DNA from 2 places in the Allobranchiibius huperziae genome. Region 2 is predicted to be linked to the other one. Evidence: predicted binding sites of a transcription regulator. Region 2 holds the regulator's gene; the other holds the start of a gene.

Region 1 (7,571 bases), 360 kb from region 2:
GCCGGCACGACGGCGAGTCCGATGGAGACGCGCCAGCTGAGGCTCTGTGTCGCGCCGACGATGGTCGAGACGAGGATGCCGGTGCCGATGCCGACCTGGAAGGTGAGCACCAGCTGACCGCGGCGCGCGGGCGGGGCGAGTTCGGCGACGTACATCGGCACGGTCTGGGTGGCGCCGCCGACGGCGAAGCCGAGGATGACACGCGAGACGCACAGCAGGGGCGCACTCGGGGACAGGGCGCACGCGAGAGCACCGACGATGAAGATGCACGCCAGCATGAGGATGGTGCCGCGTCGGCCGCGCTGCTCCGAGAGTCGACTGCAGGCGAGTGCGCCGAGGACCGCTCCGAAGAGGATGCTGCCGGCGATCACCTGCTCGGAGCTGTGGCCGGTGTTGAAGTCCTTGCGGATCTGCAGCAGCGCGGCGGAGATGATGCCGGTGTCGTAGCCGTAGAGGAACGAGGAGATCGCCGATGCGATGGCCGCGAGCCACAGCGCCGGCGTGAAATGCCCACGCGCCTCTTCGCCGGTCGCGGTGTCCTGCTCGCTCACGGTCACGGTGCGTCCTCTATTCGTTTCGCGCGTCTCGCCAGGCTAGACCCGTGGGGCGCCCGAGGTGTGCATCCGCAGCCGCGTCCGCGGCGCGGTCACCGCGCGACGTACACCGTGTTGGCCGAGTGGCCACCGGTGAGGAAGTTCGCGAAGGTGACGACGTGCGCCTCCGAGGAGTCGAAGACCCCGTCCAGCAACGTGATGAAGTCATCGTCCGGCGGGTCGTCGGACCAGAGGGCGAAGACACCGTCCGGTTTCAGATGCCCCTTGAGCCGGCGCAACCCGTCGAGGCTGTAGAAGGCCGCATGGTCGGGGTGCAACACGTGGCGCGGCGTGTGGTCGATGTCGAGCAGTACGGCGTCGAACCGGCGGCCGGCAGCGTCCGGGTCGAAGCCGTCGTCGGAGGCGGCCATGGCGAAGAAGTCCGCCAACACCAGCCGGGTCCGCGGGTCGTCCACGAGGTCGTCGGCTCCCGGCAGCAGCTTTCGTTCGTGCCAGTCGATGACCTCGGCCAACGCATCGACGACGATCATCGAGCGCACTCGGGGATCTTCCAACGCGGCCCGTGCGGTGCAGCCGAGGCCGAGGCCGCCGACGACGACGTCCAGGTCGCTGCCCCGGGTCTGCGCGAGGCCGAGCCTGGCGAGCTCGATCTCCGCGACGGTGAACAGGCTCGACATGAGGAACTCGTCGTCGAGCTTCACCTCGTAGACGTCGACGTCGAGCGTGGGCTCCCGGCGGCGACGCAGGCTGATGGTGCCGCGCGGAGTCTCGCTGTAGGCGAGCTCCTGCAACCGTGCGCTCATCCGGGTCAACTCCCTCACCGCCGTCACCTGCCGCGGCGGACCTGCCACGCCGCCAACGTACCCGCCGGCCGGGGGAGTGCTGCAGGGCGCAATCGGTGGAGCGCTGCGGCGCCTCGGGGTTCAGTCGAGGAACTGGTCGAGCAACGTCACCAGCGCATCCGGCTGATCGAGCGGGATGATGTGTCCGCGCTTCGGGACCAGGGCGCCGCGCAGATCGTCCGCGATCGGTGTCAGTTGCCGGTGCAGGGCATCACCCACCGGCTGAGCGCCGATCGCGAGCGTGGGCACCCGCAGCCTGGCACCCGCGACGGCGTCAGCGATCTGCGCGGCGGTCTGTGGCATCGCCCGGTAGATCTCGAAGGCGCAGCGCAGCGATTCGCGACCGGAGTACGAAGCGACGAACGCGTCACGCACCTCTGCATCGATCCCGGATCCGTCGAACGTGCCTGTCCGGTAGAAGAAGTCGAGGTAGTCGTCCTCATGTCCTTCGAGCACCACCTCCGCAAGGCCCGGCACCTGATGGAAGCCGAACCACCACGGAGGGCCGGCGCGGAAGAAGTCCTCCGCTCCCGGAAGCACCCCGAGCGTCGACTCCATCAGGACGAGGCGGCGGACCCGATCCGGTTCACGCAGGGCCAGCAGGAACGCCGGTGGCACCCCCGCGTCGATCGCCACGATGTCCGTCGAGGTGGATCCGAGCCGATCGAGCAGCAGGCCCAGGTCGGTCGACAGACTGTCCGCGTCGTACCCGTCCGCCGCGCGGGTGCTGCCACCGGTCCCGCGCAGGTCGGGCGCGATCACTCGGCGCCGCTGGATCAGTCGGTCCGCCACGCGCGACCAGAGGAGCCTGGTATGCGGGAAGCCATGGACGAGCAGGACGTCTGGGCCGACTCCGTCGACGAAGGTCTCCATGGTGATGTCGCCGGTGTCGACGCTCAGGGCGCTCTCGATCACTGCTCTGCCTCCCGGTCACCGATCGTCCCCGTCGAAGCTAGGCACCCCGAGGTCGTTTGGGAAGGCGGTGCCCCGGATCAGCCGACGGTGATCTCTTCGACGTCGAGCTCGTGGTGGTCCGCGCACTCGACGACGACCCGCACGGGTTCTCCGCAGTCGGCGTGCCAGAACTGGCGGCCCATCGTGCCCGGGGCGTGCTTGACGCCCCACTGCCCGAGGGAGAGGACGGCGGGCATGAGATCGCGCCCGCTGTCGGTGAGCGTGTAACCGTGCCGGGTGCGCTGGCCCGGTTCCTGGTACGGCTCGCGCGCCAGGAGGCCGGCGATCACGAGAGCACGGAGGCGGGAGGCGACGACCGCTTCGGTCAGCCCGGTACGGCCGACGAAATCGTCGAACTTGAACGTCCCGAAGAGCGCCTCGCGCATCAACAGGATCGCGGACCGCGTACCCACGACCTGCATCGTGCGGTCGATGGGGCAGCGGTCACCCGGTGAGGTGCGGCTGCGGCGCCTCATGACGCCGGAAAGGGCGAAAGCCATGTCTCCATCCTAGCCTGGCTTGTGATTTGCATAGTTAGGTGCCAGGCTCACGACGTGTCGCCTGCAACCCGAAACCACAAGCGGTCCACGTCGCCGAACGACGAGCAGGCTCCCAAGGATCGGCAAGGTCGGGTCCTCCTGGTGCTCTCGGCGGCGGCGTTCATGGCCAGTCTCGACCTGTTCATCGTCAACGTCGCCTTCGATTCGATCGGGCGTGACTTCCACGGCGCGTCGCTGTCGGATCTCAGCTGGATCCTGAACGGCTACGCCATCGCGTACGCGGCACTGCTGGTGCCGCTCGGTCGACTCGCCGACCGGTACGGCCGTAAGGAGGGCTTCCTCGCCGGGCTCGCCCTCTTCGCACTGGCGAGCGCTGCCTGTGCCCTCAGCCCCGGACTGTGGTGGTTGGTCACCTTCCGCGTCCTGCAGGCGGCCGGTGCCGCGGCCCTTACGCCGACCAGCCTGTCGCTGCTTCTACGCGCCACCGAGCCGGACCGGAGGGCGCGCGCCGTACGCATCTGGGCGGCGACGGGCGCACTGGCTGCGGCCATCGGTCCGGTCGTCGGGGGCCTGCTGGTCCAGGCCGCGTGGCAGTGGGTGTTCGTCGTCAACGTGCCGATCGCGATCGTCGCGGTCATCAGCGCGATCCGTTGGGTCCCGGACTCCCGCGACGCCACCGTCGAACGAACACCGGACCTGCTGGGCGCCGGTGTCCTCGCCATCGCGATCGGTGCCCTCGCGCTCAGCGTCGTCAAGGGGCCGGACTGGGGCTGGTCGGACGCGCGCGACGTGGCCGGGTTCGTCGTCGCCGTAGTCGGAATCGCCTTCTTCGCGTACCGCACCACCCGGCACCCCGTGCCGGTGATCGAGCCGGCGATGCTGGCCGTGCGCACCTTCGCCTGGTCCAACATCGCCTCACTGGTCTTCAGCATCGCGTTCGGCGCAGGTCTGCTGTCGACCATCCTGTGGTTCCAGCAGGTGTGGGGCTACGGCCCGGTGCGATCCGGTCTCGCGATCGCGCCCGGACCGGCCACGGTCCAGGTGACCGCCCTGATCTCGAACCGACTGGCCCGGCGCGGCGTCCCAGCCGGCCTGATCGCCGCGCTCGGTTGTCTGATGCTCGCCGCCGGATACGTCTTCATCGCGTTCTCCGTGGGAGTGCATCCGCAGTGGGTGACGCAGATGCTGCCGGGGCAACTCCTGATCGGTGGCGGCGTCGGCTTCGCACTGCCGACGATCCTGTCCTCCGGCACGTCGGACCTGGCCCCGCAACGCACAGCCACCGGCAGTGCGGTGATCAACATGAACCGACAGATCGGCACCGTGCTCGGTGTCTCCATCCTGGTCGCGATCCTCGGCACCCCCGTCGGCCTGACACAGGCACACCACGTGTTCCGTCTGGCCTGGCTGACCATCGCAGGAATAGGGGTGGCCGGGGCCGTCGTCTCCGTCGGCATCACGCCCTCGCGGAGAACGTCGGCGGCATCGCCCTCGAGCACGGCACGCTGGCGACACCCGATGGCGTGCCGGTCGCCGAGACGTTCCACACCCGCTGGACGGGCTGAAGAGGGCTGACGCACCTCCTCAATGGTCGGATGCGATGAGGTCATGGATCGCGGGTCGAGGTGCTTGCAGCACAGTGTGGATAACCCCGAGAACGTCCACGCCACGCGAGGGGGATGTGGACAACTATTGCTCGAATCATCATCATCTGCAGTCGTATTCGTCATCTTTGCTCTTGCGCGATACATCGAACAGGCGTATGATTCACAGTAGATGGCAAGGGGTGCCATCGCCAGCGCAGGAGGGGCCATGGCGCAGTCGACGACCGACACCCATCGGCCCGCAGCGCCGGGCACCGGCGCCCGGTTGGTGGCCCTGTTGAACGAATTCACCAACGGCCTGGACGAGTGGCCGGGCGCCCTGTGGCAGCTGGACGAAGCGGCACTGGGTGACGTGGTCGGGGGCATGCTGCGGATCACCACCCGGGCGGAGAACGTCGCCGCGCTGGCCACGACCGACGCCCTGAGCCGGGGCACCGTGGCGAATTCCACCGCCACGGGTGCTCCGGCGTGGGTGGCCCGGCAGGCTGCCGGCGTGGACCCGGTGGTGGTGCGCCGTGTCGGGGCGGTCGGGGTGGACTGCGCCGATCCGCGCAACCGAGTCGTGGCCGAGGCCCTCGCGACCGGGTCGGCGAGTGTGCCGGTCGCCGCGGCGGCCTTTCGTGAGGTGCCGCACGTCTTGCCGCAACTACCCAGCGCCGACCGCGATGAGCTGCTGGGCCGGTACCTGTCGCTGTCGGAGCATGGGCCGCGCGCCTTGCGGGAGTTGACCACCCGGATCTTGGGGGAGTACGCCCCGCAGCGGTTGGTGCGGGATGAGGAGCGCCAGCAGGAATGCGAGTCGGTGTTCTGGGCTGACCTACCCAGTGGGTTGACCCGGTTCGTCGCCGAACTGTCCGGTGGCCACGCCGCGGTGGTCAAACACGCCCTGCGCGCCCTGTCCGCGCCTGCACCACAGCCCTGCGCCACCAGCACCGACGACCCGTGCGACGCACCGAACGTCGGGCCGCTGCCGCAAACCGGGACCAGTGCGCCCGGGCGGGACACCCGCACCCCGGCCAAGCGGCGAGCGGATGCGCTGGTGCGACTCGTCGAGACCTCCGCCGGCGTCCTCGACGGCACCAGCCCGCGGCCGGTCGGGGAGTTCGGCGGCACCGCGAAGATCCTGGTCACGATGGACTACAACACCCTGTACGAGGGGCTCTGGGACGCGGGTCGGCTCGGCCAACACGGCTCGGGCGAAGACGGATTCGCCCCGACGTACCTTCCGGGGATTGGACGCACCACCGACGGGGACTATCTCGACGCGGGCACCCTGCGCAGGCTGGCCTGCGACGCCGACCTCATCCCCGCAGTCCTCGGCACCGAGTCGGAACCGTTGGACGTCGGCTGCGCCAAACGCCTGTTCACCGGGGGCTTACGCACCGCGATCATTCACCGAGACCAGCACTGCACCTTCCCCGGCTGCGACCGCCCACCGGACTGGTGCGATGCACATCATGTGCGGCCCTGGTGGGCCGGCGGCGAGACAACACTGACCAACGCAGCGCTGCTGTGCGCCCGCCACCACACCATCGTGCACCGCGACCTGCTCACCGCTCAGGTCACCACGACCGGTGTCACCTGGGACCTCACCCCCGGACTGATGCCCACCCGGCCCGGCGGATGTGTCGGCACCGAACGAAGCACGGACCCACCGGTGCCGCCCGGAAGCTGACCTCAACCTTCGGCGGCGATACTTCGGCTGTGACTGCTGTCGATGCCTCCGCGCGGGCGGTGCTCCTACGTCGAGGCTTCCGGCTGGAGTACGTGACGCTGGCCTGGAACGTCGTCGGCATCGTGGTGCTCGCGGCTGCGGCGGTCGCCGCGAGATCGGTGGCTCTGGCGGGTTTCGGACTGGACTCGGTCATCGAGATCGGCGCATCGACCGTCGTGATCTGGGAACTGGCCGGCAGCGGCGAAAAGCGTCGGCGTTTCGCGCTGCGCCTCATCGGCGGTGCGTTCGGCGCACTGGCGCTCTACCTCTTGGTGCAGTCCACCTGGGTGCTGGCCATCGGGTATCACCCACGCCACTCACCGCTGGGCATCGTGTGGACGGCCGTGACCGCGGCGGTCATGTTCGTCCTCGCAGCGGGCAAGGCCCGCACCGGCGCTGCTCTGGACAACCCTGTGTTGGCGACCGAGGGTCGCGTCACGTTCATCGACGGCCTGCTTGCGGCCGCCGTGCTTCTCGGGTTGCTGCTCAATCTCTTGGCGGGGTGGTGGTGGGCGGATCCGGTGGCCGGATACGTCCTGGTCTACTACGCACTCAAAGAAGTCCGCGAGATCTTCGGCGGTGACTAGGAGGCGGTCGGATCTGGTGCGAGCACCATCAACGTCCGGATCAGCCAGGCGGTCGCGCGTCGGCAGCGCGGACGACGAGAAGACGTCGCCCACGCTGCCATCGGTGACAGGAGCCCGGATCAGGCCATATCGCAGATGCCCTGCTGCACCGCCGCGTTCACGTGCACCAGTCCCTCGATCTTGGTCGGCAGCGCGGTCGTCGCGATCACGACGCTGCGCCCGTCCCGAGTGGTCAGGTTGCGGGTCTCGAACCCGGTGATGTCGCCACCGTGGCCCCATGCCTGCACCCCGCACGACAGCGTGCGCTTGGCGAAGCCGAGCCCGTAGGACCAGCCCTTCTCCGGTTCGAAGCCGGGCGCGGCGACGGTGGTCAGCAATTGCTGCTGCTGTGCGGGCGCGAGCAGCTTGCCGTCGAGCAGCGCGCGATTGAACGTGGACAGGTCACTCGGCGTGGAGATCAGCTGCCCCGCGGCCCACCCGAGGGACGGATCCAACTCGGTCACGTTGACCGGGTTCGCACCCGGCTTGGCCCTGAAGTACGCCTGCGCGTGCCGTCCACGGATGGTCTGCACCCCCGTGTTCGGCCAGTACGTGTGGCGCAGCCCGAGGCGGTCGATGACCCGCTGGGTGATGACCTCCCCGATCGGACGACCGGTCACCCGTTGCACGATCAGTCCGGCCAGCACGTAGTTCGTGTTGCTGTAGGCCCAGCTGGTCCCCGGCTTGAACTCCGCTGGAGCGGTGAGTGCCGCGTCCAGCGCCTGGCGCGGTTCGAAATAGGTGTGCTGCACCGCGAGCAGGCCCTTGGACGCCACG
Region 2 (7,571 bases):
GCCCTGCGGGGGCGATCCGTCGGGGAGATCTTCGTGACGCCGGTGGTCGCGACGAGCGCGCCCGGTACCCGGGAGGCGGCCAGCAACGCCCCGCTGGTGCACCGGCTTGCCGCCGCGAGCCACATTCCGGTGCGCACCCTGGTCACGGGAGACACCGTGAACTGGCCCGGGGTGCACGCCGTCGTGCTGTGGCCGAGCCGCGAGATCGACGCCGGCTCGATCCAGAACAACGCGAGCATCACCCTCGACGTGCGCACCCACGGCCTGCGGATCCTTCTGACCGGTGACATCGAGCGTGAGGCGGGCGCTGCCGTGTACGGCGAGCTGAGTCATCAGCCGACGGGGCCGCCCTTTGACGTGCTCAAGGTGGCCCACCACGGCTCGGCCAACCAGTCCGCCGACCTGGTGCGCTTCGTGCACGCACCGATCTCGATCATCAGCGTCGGTGCTCACAACGACTACGGACTGCCGACGCCCTCGACGTTGTCGTTGTTGAAGAGCCTGCCCGGAGCGACCTACCGCACCGACCGCGGAGGGGACGTGGTCGTGGCTGTGCGCGACGGGCGGGTCACCGTCGACAGGCCCTGACGGGCAGGTGGGGGAGTCTCAGGCGACCGGTGTCGCCGACCGCACCGAGGTGGACGCCGCGCACAGCGCCTCCAGGGTCGCGGCGACGGCGGGCACGCGCGTGAGGTCCGGGGTGGTGACGGCGTAGACGGTCCGACGGGGGGTCGGCTTGATCGGCAGGATCGTCACGCCGTCGTTGTGCGCCGAGTGCAGGATCAGGTCGGGCACGAGGGCGACCCCCAGGCCCGCGGCGACGAAACCCAGCACCGCTACGTAGTCCTCGGTCTCGAACGAGACCGACGGGCTGAATCCGGCGCGCTCGGCCAGGGAGAGCAGGTGTCCGCGGCATCGTGGGCATCCCGCGATCCACTGCTCGTCGACCATGTCGGTCATCCGCACCGACGCGGCGCCGGCGAGCGGGTGGTCCGACGGCACCACCAGGCGCACCTCGTCGTCGAGCAGCTTGCGGGACTGGAACGCCTCGATGTCGTCCTCGCCGCGGGCCAGCGGCGCACCGTCGTATGCGAACGCGACGGCGATGTCGCACTCGCCGGCCCGCAGTGCGGCCAGCGACTCGGGGGGCTCGGCCTCGGTGAAGGTCACCTCGACGTCGGGGTAGGCCTTTCGCACCATCGCGAGCGCGTGCGGGACGAGTGTCGAGGAGGAGGAGGGGAAGGCCATCAGGCGGACGCGGCCGGCGCGCAACCCGGCGATCGCGGCGACCTCTGATTCGGCGGCCTCGAGGGCGCTGAGCACGGGGCCCGCGTGACGGGCCAGCACCGCGCCGGCTTCGGTCAGCCGCACGCTGCGGCCCAGGCGCTCGACCAGGACGGTGCCGATCCGGTCCTCCAGACGGCGCACCATCTGGGAGATGGCGGGCTGGGAGTAGCCCAAAGAGGTGGCCGCAGCGGTGAAGCTGCCCTCGTCGGCGATGGCCCGGATGACCCGCAGGCCCGCAGCGTCGATCATCCGCCAATCATATAATGGAAGGTTATCCATCGGAACCCATCTTCGTGCTTTCGTTCTGCACCAGCCATGCATCGCAGTGGCCACCCGCGCACCCACGGGGCCACGGGGCCGGTGCGACACTGATGACGTGCTCGAGTCTGCGGTCTCCCCGGTGCCCGAGGGAGTGCGCCCGGATCAATGGGACGGACTGGCGAGCTACCTGGCGGATGGCGGGCTGGTCGCCCTGACCGGAGCCGGCCTGTCCACCGAATCGGGTCTGCCGAGTTACCGCGACGCCCGCGGCGTACGTCGGGTGCAGCCGATGACGGTGACCGAGCTACGCGCCAGTCATGAAGCGCGGCAGCGGTATTGGGCACGTTCCTACGTCGGTTGGCCACGCTTTGCGGCTGCCCGACCGAATGACGGCCACCGCGCGGTCGCCAGGCTTCTCGCCGCCGGCACCCTGACGAGCGTCATCACCCAGAACGTCGATGGGCTGCATCAGGCGGCCGGTGCGAGCGAGGTGCTCGAGCTGCACGGCAACCTGGAGCGGGTGGTCTGCATGGCCTGCTCGAGCACGCATCGCCGCGATGACATGGACGACTGGTTGCGCGACGCCAACCCCGGATTCGACCGCGCGATCGGAGGCGCGGTCCGACCCGACGGTGACGTCGCGCTGCCCGAGGCGATCGTGCGCGCGTTCGTCACGGCCGACTGCCCTGTGTGCGGTTCGGACCTGCTGAAACCGGACGTCGTGATGTTCGGCGAATCGGTGCCGAAACCGTTGGTGGAGCAATGCTTCGGCCTCGTCGAAGAGGCGTCGGCGCTGCTCGTCCTGGGGTCGTCGCTCGCGGTGATGTCCGGTTACCGGTTCGTGCGCCGGGCCGCCCGCATCGGCGTGCCCGTGATCGTGATCAACGACGGATGGACCCGCGGGGACGGCGAGACCGACCTGAAGATTGAGGCGCCGCTGGGCAGCACCCTGACGGCGCTGGCGGACCGACTGGGAGCGCCGGCCGTGGGTGCACCGGGCGTCTAACGCGCCTGAGGAGCGCCGGGCGACCGCGGTCGCTCAGACCCTGCGCAGCACCGCCGTGACCTTGCCCAGCACCACGGCGTCGTCGCCGTCGATCGGGTCGTACGCCGTGTTGTGCGGCATCAGCCAGACCTTGCCCCCGGTGCGCTTGAAGGTCTTGACGGTCGCCTCGTTGTCGAGCATCGCCGCGACGATGTCGCCGTTGGTCGCGGTCGGTTGCTGACGCACCACGACCCAGTCGCCGTCGCAGATCGCGGCGTCGATCATCGAGTCGCCGACGACCTTCAGCAGGAAGAGGTCGCCCTCGCCGACGATCTGCTTGGGCAGCGGGAAGACGTCCTCGACGACCTCGTCGGCCAGGATCGGACCGCCCGCGGCGATCCGTCCGACGACCGGGACGTACGACGCACTGGGTCGTCGGTCGCCGATGCCGGTCTCGTCCTCGACGCTCAGGTCACCGTCCGGCGCGTTGGTGACGCTGGACCCGCCCCGGTAGCCGCGCTGGTCCTTGTCCTGGTCCGGTGAGATGACCTCGATGGCGCGCGGCCGGTTGGGGTCGCGGCGCAGGTAGCCCTTGCGCTCGAGCATCGACAGCTGGTGAGCGACGGAGCTGGGGCTGGTCAGGCCGACGGCCTCGCCGATCTCGCGCAGGCTCGGCGGGTAACCGCGCCGGTCCACGGAGTTGCGGATGACCTCCAGCACGCGCCGCTGTCGGGTGGTCAAACCGTCGTCGTCGCGCTCGGGCATCTGGTGCACCTTGGCCATGGTCTTCGTCCGTCCCTCTCCGAGTGGATCGTGCTGCCACCGCCCGCCCCAGGTGTCCGAACGGCTGCGTCCCCGGGACCGATGAGTCGCCGTATTCGGCGTCGTTCCGCGGATTCACAACTGCTGAGCAGGGGCTGTCGGTGGTCGGTGTTTCAGTTCTGCAGGTGAGCACGAGATTACGAGAGTCGGACACACTTTCCAAACATCTGTTCGGGGCGTGTCTGGATTTTCTCGAACGCGCGTGCTAGACATCAGACAGATGATCGATCGCACACACGTACGATCGACGAGTTATCGGAGGATCTCATGAGTGCCGTCACCGCTGTTCCCAGCTGGGTCACTCCCGCCACCCCTGCCCGGCCGGGTCGTCCCGGCGCATCGCGACGTACGGCGCCCGCGTCCATCCGTCGCGGCCACCTGCGCGCGGTCCCTGATCTGCCCGCGCTCGTGGACGCACCTGCGCCGACGATGCACATCACTCGTCGCGGTCGCCTGCTGATCACGCTGTGCGCACTCCTGCTATGTCTCGTCGGGGGAGTGGCGGGAGCCCGTGCCGCAGTGGGCGGCGGCGGGTCCGCGCAGCGCTACGACACCGTGGTCGTCCAGTCGGGCCAGACCCTGTCCTCGGTCGCCCACCACGCCTACCCCCAGCTGCCGATCGGCAATGCGGTGCAGCGGGTGCAGGCCGCCAATCGACTGAACACCCTGCAGGTGTTCGCCGGCGAGCAACTGCGCCTGCCTCGCTGAGTCCGGCCGCGCGCCTTCTGGCGCCCCGTAGCAGGGCCGACACCGCCTCCGTGTCGCCCTCGGCGGCCCTCTGACCAGCACGAACGACCCCGCGGAAACCGGGCAGTCTCTAAAGGTTGCATCACCCCCTCCACCGGAATACGATCCCTACATCTAGTAGTTACATCGATGTAAGTTGTCCACATGTAGTCCCCAGGTCGACCCGGGTTATCCCAAGGCACAGCGCGGATATCCCCCGGTTGTCCACGAGTTACCCACAGGTGGGCGGCTCGTTCGGCGGGGCTACGGCGTGGACGGCGAGTGATCGGTGTGAGCCGATCGTCGAGGGTGAGGGAGACACGCATGCACTGCCCGTTCTGCCGGCACGAGGACAGTCGCGTCGTCGACTCCCGCTCGAGCGAGGACGGCACCTGCATCAAACGGCGCCGCCAGTGCCCCAGCTGCGGCAAGCGCTTCTCCACTATGGAGACCACGAGCCTGACCGTCGTCAAGCGGTCCGGAGCCAGCGAGCCGTTCAGCCGCCAGAAGGTGCTCGTCGGGGTGCGCAAGGCGTGCCAGGGCCGCCCGGTCTCCGAGGACGACCTGGCGCTGCTGTCCCAGCAGGTGGAGGAGTCCATCCGGATGCAGGGACTGGCCGAGATCGACGCCCATGACGTCGGTCTGGCGATCCTCGGCCCGTTGCGTGCCCTCGACGAGGTCGCCTACCTGCGATTCGCCTCTGTCTACCAGGCCTTCGACGACCTGGGCGACTTCGAGGCGGCGATCGCGCTGCTTCGCGCCGAGCGTCAGGTGCTCGGCCCCTCGTACGCCGCCGACGATCCCGTTGTCAGTGGTGCCGGGGAGGATCACTGATACCCGGTTATCCCGTGCGCCGGGTGCTGCAGCAGTAACCCGTGCGCGTACCGCAAGGCCCCACAGCATCACCAGCACCACCCGCATCAGCAGCCCAGCTCACCACGTCACACGGAGGAACAGCATGACCGAGACCACCGGCGCCCGCGCCGACGCCGCCCGCGCAGACCGTGGGGTGCACATCGAGCGCATCTTCACCACGCCCGGCGTCCACCCGTACGACGAGGTGACCTGGGAGCAGCGCGACGTCGTGCAGCAGAACTGGAAGACCGGCGCGACGATCTTCGAGCAGCGCGGTGTCCTTTTCCCGGACTTCTGGTCTCTCAACGCCTCCACCATCGTGACGACCAAGTACTTCCGCGGGGCGCTCGGCACCGCGGTGCGTGAGACCAGCCTCAAGCAGCTGATCGACCGTGTCGTCCTGACCTACGTCAAGGGCGGGCGCGACAACGGCTACTTCGCGAGCGACGAGGACGCGGAGATCTTCGAGCACGAACTGACCTGGGCGCTGCTGCACCAGGTGTTCAGCTTCAACTCCCCGGTGTGGTTCAACGTGGGCACCAAGAGCCCGCAGCAGGTCTCGGCGTGCTTCATCCTGTCGGTCGACGACTCGATGGACTCGATCCTCAACTGGTACAAGGAGGAGGGGTTCATCTTCAAGGGCGGTTCGGGCGCCGGCCTCAACCTCTCGCGGATCCGCTCCTCCAAGGAGTTGCTGTCCAGCGGCGGCACCGCTAGCGGTCCGGTCTCCTTCATGCGCGGCGCCGACGCGTCCGCGGGCACCATCAAGTCCGGTGGGGCCACCCGCCGTGCGGCCAAGATGGTCGTGCTCGACGTGGACCACCCCGACATCGAGGAGTTCATCGAGACCAAGGCGCGCGAGGAGGACAAGATCCGCGCGCTGCGCGACGCCGGCTTCGACATGGACCTCGGCGGCCGTGACATCACCTCGGTGCAGTACCAGAACGCCAACAACTCGGTGCGGGTGAGCGACAAGTTCATGCGCGCGGTCGAGGCCGGCACGGAGTTCGGGCTGACCGCCCGCGGCACCGGTGAGGTCATCGAGTCCGTCGACGCCCGTGAGCTGTTCGCCAAGCTCAACAAGGCGGCGTGGGAGTGCGCCGACCCCGGCATCCAGTACGACGACACGATCAACGACTGGCACACCACCCCCGAGAGCGGCCGGATCACCGCGTCCAACCCGTGCTCGGAGTACATGTCGCTGGACAACTCCTCGTGCAACCTCGCGTCGCTCAACCTGTTGAAGTTCCTGCGGGACGACGACACCTTCGACACCGCGACGTTCCAGAAGGTCGTCGAGCTGGTCATCACCGCGATGGACATCTCGATCTGCTTCGCCGACTTCCCGACCGAGGCCATCGGCGAGACCACGCGCAACTACCGCCAGCTCGGCATCGGCTACGCCAACCTCGGCGCGCTGCTGATGGCGACCGGCCACGGCTACGAGTCCGAGGGCGGCCGCAGCCTGGCCGGCGCGATCACCTCCCTGCTGACCGGCGCGGCGTACAAGCGCTCGGCCGAGTTGGCCGAGGTCGTCGGTCCGTACGCGGGCTACGCCCGCAACGCGGATGCGCACCAGAAGGTGATGCGCAAGCACCGCAGCGCCAACGACGAGCTGCGTCCGCCGGACTCGATGGACGGTGAGATCCACCGCTACGCCAGCAAGGCCTGGAAGCAGGTCGTCGAGCTCGGCGCGGCTCACGGCTACCGCAACGCGCAGGCCTCGGTGCTCGCGCCGACCGGCACGATCGGCTTCATGATGGACTGCGACACCACCGGCATCGAGCCGGACTTCTCGCTGGTCAAGTTCAAGAAGCTGGTCGGTGGCGGATCGATGCAGATCGTCAACCAGACGATCCCGCGCGCGCTGAAGAAGCTGGGCTACCAGCAGGAGCAGATCGAGGCGATCGTCGAGCACATCGCCGACAAGGGCCACGTCATCAACGCGCCGGGTCTGAAGCCGGAGCACTACGAGGTCTTCGACTGCGCGATGGGCGAGCGGGCGATCAGCGCTCTCGGTCACGTGCGGATGATGGCGGCCTGCCAGCCGTTCCTGTCCGGTGCCATCTCCAAGACGGTCAACCTGCCGGAGACGGCGACCGTCGAGGACATCGCCGAGGTGCACCTGGAGGGCTGGAAGCTGGGGCTGAAGGCGCTGGCGGTCTACCGCGACAACTGCAAGGTCGGTCAGCCGCTGTCCGACGGTGGCTCGACCGCCAAGGACAAGGCGGCCGCCGCTGCCGACGCCGCCGTCGAGAAGGTCATCGAGTACCGCCCGGTGCGCAAGCGCATGCCGAAGCGTCGTACCTCGCAGACCACCTCGTTCGCCGTCGGCGGTGCGGAGGGCTACCTCACCGCGGGCACCTACGACGACGGTCAGCTGGGCGAGCTCTTCCTGAAGTTCGGCAAGCAGGGCTCGACCCTCGCCGGCATGATGGACGCCTTCTCGATCGCCGTGTCCATCGGCCTGCAGTACGGCGTGCCGCTGGAGACCTTCGTGGAGAAGTTCACCAACCTGCGCTTCGAGCCTGCCGGTCTGACCGACGACCCGGACGTGCGGATGGCGCAGTCGATCATGGACTATGTCTTCCGTCGTCTGGCGCTGGACTACACCGACTTCGAGACGCGGTCGTTC

Evidence for each region. The regulator LexA, encoded in region 2, represses DNA repair genes until DNA is damaged. The targets are predictions, from matches to a motif close to TCGAACANNTGTTCGA.
Region 1: HNR15_RS09170 (HNH endonuclease signature motif containing protein) is a predicted target of LexA. The motif match lies at 4,601-4,616, and genes of this name have one in related genera.

Annotation. Positions count from the first base shown of each region.
Region 1 covers NZ_JACCFW010000001.1:1,935,989-1,943,559, reverse strand. Annotated here, with positions in the region: gene HNR15_RS09195 (sugar porter family MFS transporter) at 1-557, opposite strand, end outside; gene HNR15_RS09190 (spermidine synthase family protein) at 647-1,405, opposite strand; gene HNR15_RS09185 (alpha/beta fold hydrolase) at 1,478-2,311, opposite strand; gene HNR15_RS09180 (winged helix-turn-helix transcriptional regulator) at 2,389-2,850, opposite strand; gene HNR15_RS09175 (MFS transporter) at 2,905-4,425, shown strand; gene HNR15_RS09170 (HNH endonuclease signature motif containing protein) at 4,663-6,129, shown strand; gene HNR15_RS09165 (cation transporter) at 6,159-6,755, shown strand; gene HNR15_RS09160 (serine hydrolase domain-containing protein) at 6,875-7,571, opposite strand, start outside.
Region 2 covers NZ_JACCFW010000001.1:2,291,388-2,298,958, reverse strand. Annotated here, with positions in the region: gene HNR15_RS10810 (ComEC/Rec2 family competence protein) at 1-588, shown strand, start outside; gene HNR15_RS10805 (LysR family transcriptional regulator) at 607-1,536, opposite strand; gene HNR15_RS10800 (NAD-dependent protein deacetylase) at 1,664-2,554, shown strand; gene lexA (transcriptional repressor LexA) at 2,588-3,316, opposite strand; gene HNR15_RS10790 (hypothetical protein) at 3,623-4,063, shown strand; gene nrdR (transcriptional regulator NrdR) at 4,406-4,915, shown strand; gene HNR15_RS10780 (vitamin B12-dependent ribonucleotide reductase) at 5,040-7,571, shown strand, end outside.